3 regions of the Paenibacillus sp. FSL R10-2771 genome follow, and region 2 is predicted to be linked to each of the others. Evidence: riboswitches for the same ligand, from Rfam matches in the RefSeq annotation. Region 2 holds a riboswitch; each other region holds the start of a gene.

Region 1 (2,266 bases), 110 kb from region 2:
TCCTGAGATGGCGGGGGGAGGCGTCTTGACGGCATCCGGAGCCAGGGGAGGCGGGCCGGATACTGTGAAGAGGTCGCGGTAATGATGCTCTACGGAAGTGGGGTCCTTGACAAACTGCTCGTATTTCTCCTGAATGTAGCCCAGATTGGGACCGTAATACTTGCTCCAGACAGATTCGTTATAGGGCTCTTTGACGGCCATGAGTAGGTCCTCCTAACGGATAAACTCCACATGCGGTATATTAGGAACACCGCTTAGCGGAGCTGCGATGTTTGCGGTTTCATTCTCATCTTATTGTGCTACTTTCCGGCAGGGTAATCAATTCATACTTTCGTGCAATCCGTTCGCAAAACGGTATGATTCAGCGGGGGATTCATACGGAACAATCATAAATTTTCCGGGTGAAGCCGGAAAAATAAAATATCGTTAAAATTAATAAAAATTAAGGGATTTAGGTGGTTGTAAATCATAGAAATGGGTAATTGTTTCTATATTGTGTTACGGGATTAATATCTATTTAGTATATTTAAACTAATTTGGACCGATTGAAGATGAATTGGAATTATTTATACAAGCTATTGGCAATTTTAGCTAAGGGTCTTCACGATTTAACATAAAAAAATTCCAGAAAACGACACACTTTTCATGTAAGATCTTGTATAATGTTATTGCGGAGAACGGTTTCATCGATTCTTTTCAGATCCTTTCATGTAAAGGGTCCAGTAAAGGGTAAACCTGCCGAAAGACAGGGGCACAAAGTCTCGGATCTAAAGTAGAAATACTATGATGGCCGGACTGCCTGGGGACGCGAAAATTCTAGGAGGAGATTTCTTGGATAAGTCCAACCAGGGGAATGACGAACTGCAGGCAGTTGATCTGGATTTAGAATGGGTGCATTTGCTAATGTCTGCTAAGCAGGCTGGCATCCAGGCAGACGAGATTCGGCGTTTTTTTACTGAAAAAGCACTCCAGGCGATGTAGGGCATTCAGCATTGTACGGATACATACAGAAGAGGGCACAGCGGTGTACACGCTGTGCCCTCTTCTGTTGGAATTTACATGTTGTTTCGGGGTCCCCGCAAAGTACCTGGGTAATCATCGAGGCTGCTGCCTCACTTTGTGGGGTATTTCAGTTATCCTTCTGCTCCAGCCGCCATTTCTGATAATCGAGAAACTCCTTGAATTCACGTTTGCTTATACCAGAGGCCATCGCATCCTGAACCAGCCTGAACCATTCTCCATCGAGAACCGGCTCTGCAGTTTCTGCAATTCCGCCATACAGTAATACGTGAATGGATACTTGGAGTGCATCGGCAATTTTTTCGATAAATTGAATGGAGGGGTTGGATTGGATATTCCGTTCGACATTACTTAAGTATGATTTCGCCACGTCAGCCTTATCCGCAAGCTCGGATAAAGAATAACCCTTCTCCAGCCGGAGCCTATGGATGCGGCTTCCCATATTATCTGACACGATTACAACGCCCTCCGTACTTTTTGTTATCAGTATAACAAAAATTCGCAAAACGGACAAAAACCCTTGTTCCTGCCAGAAGCTGGCGGGGAGAGACAAAACGGCATATCCAGCCCGGATGAGGGAGGATATGCCGTTTTGTGTATATAATTTAATAGCCTTATTTGGCTTCTCCCAAACCTTGCGTAGCATTGAATGTCCAGTTCAGCGCCAAGCCGTCACCCTGGAAGATATTCTGATCCTGGGTATTGTCAACGAATTCGAAAGCAATCTTGAAGGTTTTGGTTTGGGTAGCGGCGATGCCTCCCGGCAGTACACCCGCCGTTACGAGATCATAGCTGGAAGTGTTCTTCAGGTCCTTCAGGGAGATCTCGGACAGCACATGGCCGGCAAGCGGACCGCTGGTATAAGAGCTGTCGAGAAGTTTGATTTTGAAGTGATCTCCAAGATCCTGGCCGGCATTATCGCCCTTCGCATCAGTTACAGTGTAGCTGGTGGCCAGCGTTAGGAGTTTGATATCCAGGGTGCCGTCATTGGACAAGGTGAACGTGCGTACGGTGTAATCACCCGGTTTCAGATTGGTCAGGGCAACAGGTGTATTAAAGGAAGAGCCGAGCTTCAGCGTGCCTGCCGCGAAGGTTGCCGTGCTGGTTGCTGTGGAGCTGAAGTAAGCGAAGGTGCCCCCTCCGATTAAAGACAATCCCAGTGCTGCCGATGCTACGCCAAGACCCAATGTTTTTTTGATACCCATAATTAATTTCCTCCTCGAGTATATTATGTTTTTTTAAGATC
Region 2 (2,266 bases):
TCGATTTGAAGACTGGTCGCTTGACTGAAGTTATATAACACTTTACTGTTCATAGCGTTATCCTTATTTCCGTTACCATTAATTCCAGTCCCCATATTCTTCATAGTTACTGAAGTACCGGAGATATTAACTATAGCTGTTGAGCCATCGGGAATCTTAATTCTCAACTCATTTGCACTAGACAGCTTGCTGCCGTCTACAGTAAATATGTTAACATCCGAATTTGTACCTTCCAAAAAGAAATTACCGGAGTTGGCAGTGGTAACCCCATTAACAGGCAGAGAAGCAAGCTGCTGAGATTTCTCACGGAGCAAACTGAACTCGGCTGCAAAGTCCACAACATTTACTTGTTGTTGTAAGCTTCCTGTTCCCCGCGCGGGCCGCCGCTGCCGCTATAACTCCCCCCGTAGACTACATCACCCACGGTTTCTCCCTGGGAATAATACAGATTACCACCGGCGATGAGAGAGTAGGCTTCCTTCGTTTCCTCACTAGTAAGACTATGTCCCACAGAATAATTAACATTTAAATTCACGTTTCCGCCGGCAGCTAATCTACCTTCAATATCACTATGTTTAACATCAACATCTCCCAAGATGAACACATTATACTTGGATGCATTGCCCGGCAAAGAGTTGCCCTCGGCTTTAACTGAGGTGCTCCCCAGTGAAATAATTCCGCCGCTTCCTACAATCAGAACTGCTATAAGTCCGAACACCGTAAGACGTTTGAATTTTTTTAATTGGAACATACAGCTCACCTCACAGTTAATATAGATATAGGCCACATTTATATAACAAAAAAGACCGCCGGAAAGAGGATTGCTCTCTTTACGGCAGTCGGACGATCATTGCGCTCCATCGCGCTTTAGACTCCTGGACTTTGCGTCCCGTCCTTTCGAACGGTTTGCGTTTATACGTCAGTGGAAGATTAGGTTGTGAAATTATGTACTAAATCAAACTTTTATACTAATGTCTATGACATTCGTTACTTTGGAACTATTTTTAGTTTATCCGCTATCAAGGCTGATTGTCAATGAAATCCTTTGAAACATCTGGTAATAGATTATATCTGCTAATTCATTCCAAAGCACTGTTACAAAAGGTTTTTTTAAAGAATCTATAGCTTTTTCACCTAAATACCGATCCTCTCATCGCCCTCGATGGCACCTACAAGAATATTTTGGAACCATGTATAAAGAACTAATTTTAATATTGCAAATTTTAATATAAACATGAGGGCCCATGATCTTAAAGACGCACCTCTTTCTCCTTAGCACATTTTCTTTTAAGAGGAAACATAATAACAAATGTATATCCCATATGAAAAAGGCTGCTTTCAGGAGAACGTCTTCTCCCAAAGCAGCCTTTTCCCGATTTAGCGGTGATATCGCCAGCCTTTCGGAAAGGATCTTACGGATTGCATTTATTTACGTTTATCTGTTCTGGATCTTCTGCCGAGGAATATTCCCAATCCTGCAAGGGCTAGACCGACTAAGTAATAAGGAGCCGGACTGGACTCACCAGTCTTCGGGAGCGCGGCATCCGCAGGTACATTGCCTAACGGAATCTCTTCATCAATGATTGTCACAATCGGCGTTGAACTTGGTGTTGCGCTTGGGCTTGGCGTTAGGGTTGGACTTGGTGTCACCACTAACGGCCGAGGTGTTGCTGTTGCCACAGGGCCCAAAGGCAGCGGATCATCAATGATTATGGTATCCGGATTTACAATATAGCCGATTATTGGAGTCGGCGTTGGCACTACATTAATAAAGACGGGCGGTGCAGACGATGGCACTGGTGTCGGTGGTAATGTCGGTGCTGGTGTTGCCGTTGGTGTCGGTGTCGGTGTCGGTGTCGGTGTCGGTGTTGGCTCTGCCGTTGGCGTTGGTGTCGGTGTTGGCTCTACTGTTGGTGTTGGTGTTGGTGTTGGTGTTGGTGTCGGTGTTGGCTCTGCCGTTGGTGTCGGTGTCGGTGCTGGTGTTGGCGTTGGTGTTGGCTCTACTGTTGGTGTTGGTGTTGGCTCTGCCGTTGGTGTCGGTGTCGGTGCTGCCGTTGGCGTTGGTGTTGGCTCTGCCGTTGGCGTTGGTGTTGGTGCTGCCGTTGGTGTCGGTGTTGGATCTGCCGTTGGCGTCGGTGTCGGTGCTACTGTCGGTGTTGATGTTGGATCTGCTGTTGGTGTTGGTGTCGGTGCTGCCGTTGGCGTTGGTGTCGGCTCTACCGTTGGTGTCGGTGTCGGTGCTGGTGTTGGCGTTGGTGTTGGCTCT
Region 3 (2,266 bases), 180 kb from region 2:
GGGCAGGTTGCCTACGTGTTACTCACCCGTCCGCCGCTAAGCATGAATGGAAGCAAGCTTCCATTCAAACTCCGCTCGACTTGCATGTATTAGGCATGCCGCCAGCGTTCGTCCTGAGCCAGGATCAAACTCTCCAAATTGTATTTAGAAAGAGCGATTGCTCATTTTGAAACATCTGACGAGAATTTTCATTCTCTTTTTTGGAAGTCACTTTCGTGATTTCCGATACTCACTCGTTGTTCAGTTTTCAAAGATCAAGCTCGTTGTCAGCGCCGCTCATCGCGTCACCAGCAACTCTTATAATATATCACATTCATTCGAGTAATGCAAGCTTTATTTTGAAATCACTTATTTAAGCCATTTCTTATTAAGTTTGCCGCTCCAACAACGCTTATTTATAATACCCTATCTCTCTACCAAAAAGCAACCTTTTCCAAAATAAAAATAACCCGCTTAATTACTAAGCGGGTTATCCTCAATGAAACTATGAATGCATCTGTGCTCTTAGTAGAACTTAGCTGCAGTATATTTACTTGCTACTTTAACCAGATCTGCTGTTTTGCTGTTCTTGGCAAGTCCAGCATCAACTGTAGTATCAATAGTTACCCATTTGCCATTAAGGAACACTTCATTCCAAGCGTGGTAAGAAGTCACATAACTTGTGTTACCCATAACCAGTTTGGTAGGAATGCCTTCACTGCGAAGCATAGTAGCGAACAAGGAAGCGTAATCGTAGCAGATCCCCTTCTTGGTAGCCAAGGTGCTGTCGTTGTTAGGGATGTAATCTGTAGTAACACTGGAAGCCAGGGAATAATCATATTTCACATTGGCTACGATATAATTATAGATAGCCTTCACTTTGTCTTCATCTGATGTCAAACCTTGTGTAAGCTGTGTTGCTTTCAGAACTGCTTTATCGGAAGAACTCCATTTAACATTCTGTACGGAGCTCAGATATACGGCGTTGGCGTTGCTCAGGCTAAGATCTACCGTCTCGGAAGAGATTACTTTGTATTTGTTGCCGTTAGTGTTCTCAAGTACGGAAACCTTGTATGAACCGTTACCTTGTTGAAGCGGGAATGTTTCAGTTGGTTTGGAAGTGTATAAGTTGTAGGTGTAGCTGTTATTATCTTTGGTGATCATCAGCTTAATCTTCTTATCCTTAGGAACATTATAAGAAACTCCGATAACACCCTGATCAAGTTGACCTATGTTCAACCAGCTTGCATCTGCATTAGCAGCTTGAGCTGTACCTGTCTGCACCGACGTAACCACTACGAATAGTGTAACCAACATTAAATAGAACTTCTTCATTGGATAAAACCCCTTTCGGTAGCTGGCTGCCATCCTTACGGGAAGGCCCTTTAGCTTTGCGTCCCTACCTTTCGATAGGTTTGCCGTTATCGTATAAGCTTTATCTGTCCTTGCTTCTACCATAAAATGCTAGATTCACAATAAGAACAAACAAAAAAGCCTCTTCATTCGGTAGCTGGCTGCCATCCTTACGGGAAGGCCCTCTAGCTTTGCGTCCCTACCTTTCGATAGGTTTGCCGTTTATCGTGTATTAGCTTTGTATAGTTATATCTTACCATATCTATTTCTATTATCAAGACCTAAATCACTAGATTTCCGCGAAAACAAATAAAAATTTTAAGTATTTTAAGTTTTTCCGTCATTATTCTACAAACATCACGATAACTTTGCGTGAATGATAAGTCTATGCGTTGGATTCACCAGCGGATCACAAGTAATGAGTGTTAGAATCTTGTCATCCTTATTCCCTTTCAATACGGATACATCGGTTGGTTCCACAATAGTCACATCATAAACTACATAATTGTATGCCTGCTTGCCGGTTGTAACGGAAATAGTGTCCCCGACTCCAACTTCATTCAATCTGTTGAATAGCCTTCCCGTAGTTCTTGATCTATGCGCTGCAATTGCAGCATTCCCAGCAGAGCCAAGCGGAGCCGTCTCCTTCATATGCGCAGCAGCATGCTTCATATTCGCCTTGGTGGCGCCTTCCAGGACAGGCAGCTTCAGATCTATTTTGTCGATTTCGATGATTGCCATCACCTTGCCTCCGACTTCAATCTCAGGCGCAGCAGAGGGTTCTGGCTCTTCCGCAGCCGACTCATCCGCCAGCAGCTGGGTTACTTCCGCGTAAGGCTTACTTAGATCAGCACTGGCCGGAGCTGACGCAGACGGAACGATTTCACTGTAGGCCTGTTCAGCCTCTTCCAGCAGCTTTTGCTGCTGACGGTCA

The links. Region 2 has a riboswitch for cyclic di-GMP ahead of NSU14_RS29430 (collagen-binding domain-containing protein). Riboswitches for the same ligand answer to the same signal wherever they lie in the genome.
Region 1: linked by a shared signal. The riboswitch ahead of NSU14_RS29920 (anti-repressor SinI family protein) and the one ahead of NSU14_RS29430 (collagen-binding domain-containing protein) in region 2 are both predicted to bind cyclic di-GMP.
Region 3: linked by a shared signal. The riboswitch ahead of NSU14_RS28610 (transglutaminase-like domain-containing protein) and the one ahead of NSU14_RS29430 (collagen-binding domain-containing protein) in region 2 are both predicted to bind cyclic di-GMP.

What each region holds. Positions count from the first base shown of each region.
Region 1 is NZ_JBBOBM010000001.1:6,937,247-6,939,512, reverse strand. It holds gene NSU14_RS29925 (2-oxoglutarate dehydrogenase E1 component) at 1-201, opposite strand, end outside; cyclic di-GMP riboswitch class I at 719-803, shown strand; gene NSU14_RS29920 (anti-repressor SinI family protein) at 832-981, shown strand; gene NSU14_RS29915 (helix-turn-helix domain-containing protein) at 1,130-1,462, opposite strand; gene NSU14_RS29910 (TasA family protein) at 1,635-2,225, opposite strand.
Region 2 is NZ_JBBOBM010000001.1:6,823,400-6,825,665, forward strand. It holds gene NSU14_RS29425 (choice-of-anchor A family protein) at 1-338, opposite strand, end outside; gene NSU14_RS29430 (collagen-binding domain-containing protein) at 344-751, opposite strand; cyclic di-GMP riboswitch class I at 832-921, opposite strand; gene NSU14_RS29435 (choice-of-anchor A family protein) at 1,426-2,266, opposite strand, start outside.
Region 3 is NZ_JBBOBM010000001.1:6,644,378-6,646,643, forward strand. It holds rRNA gene NSU14_RS28605 (16S ribosomal RNA) at 1-140, opposite strand, end outside; gene NSU14_RS28610 (transglutaminase-like domain-containing protein) at 505-1,296, opposite strand; cyclic di-GMP riboswitch class I at 1,329-1,409, opposite strand; cyclic di-GMP riboswitch class I at 1,482-1,562, opposite strand; gene NSU14_RS28615 (class D sortase) at 1,690-2,266, opposite strand, start outside.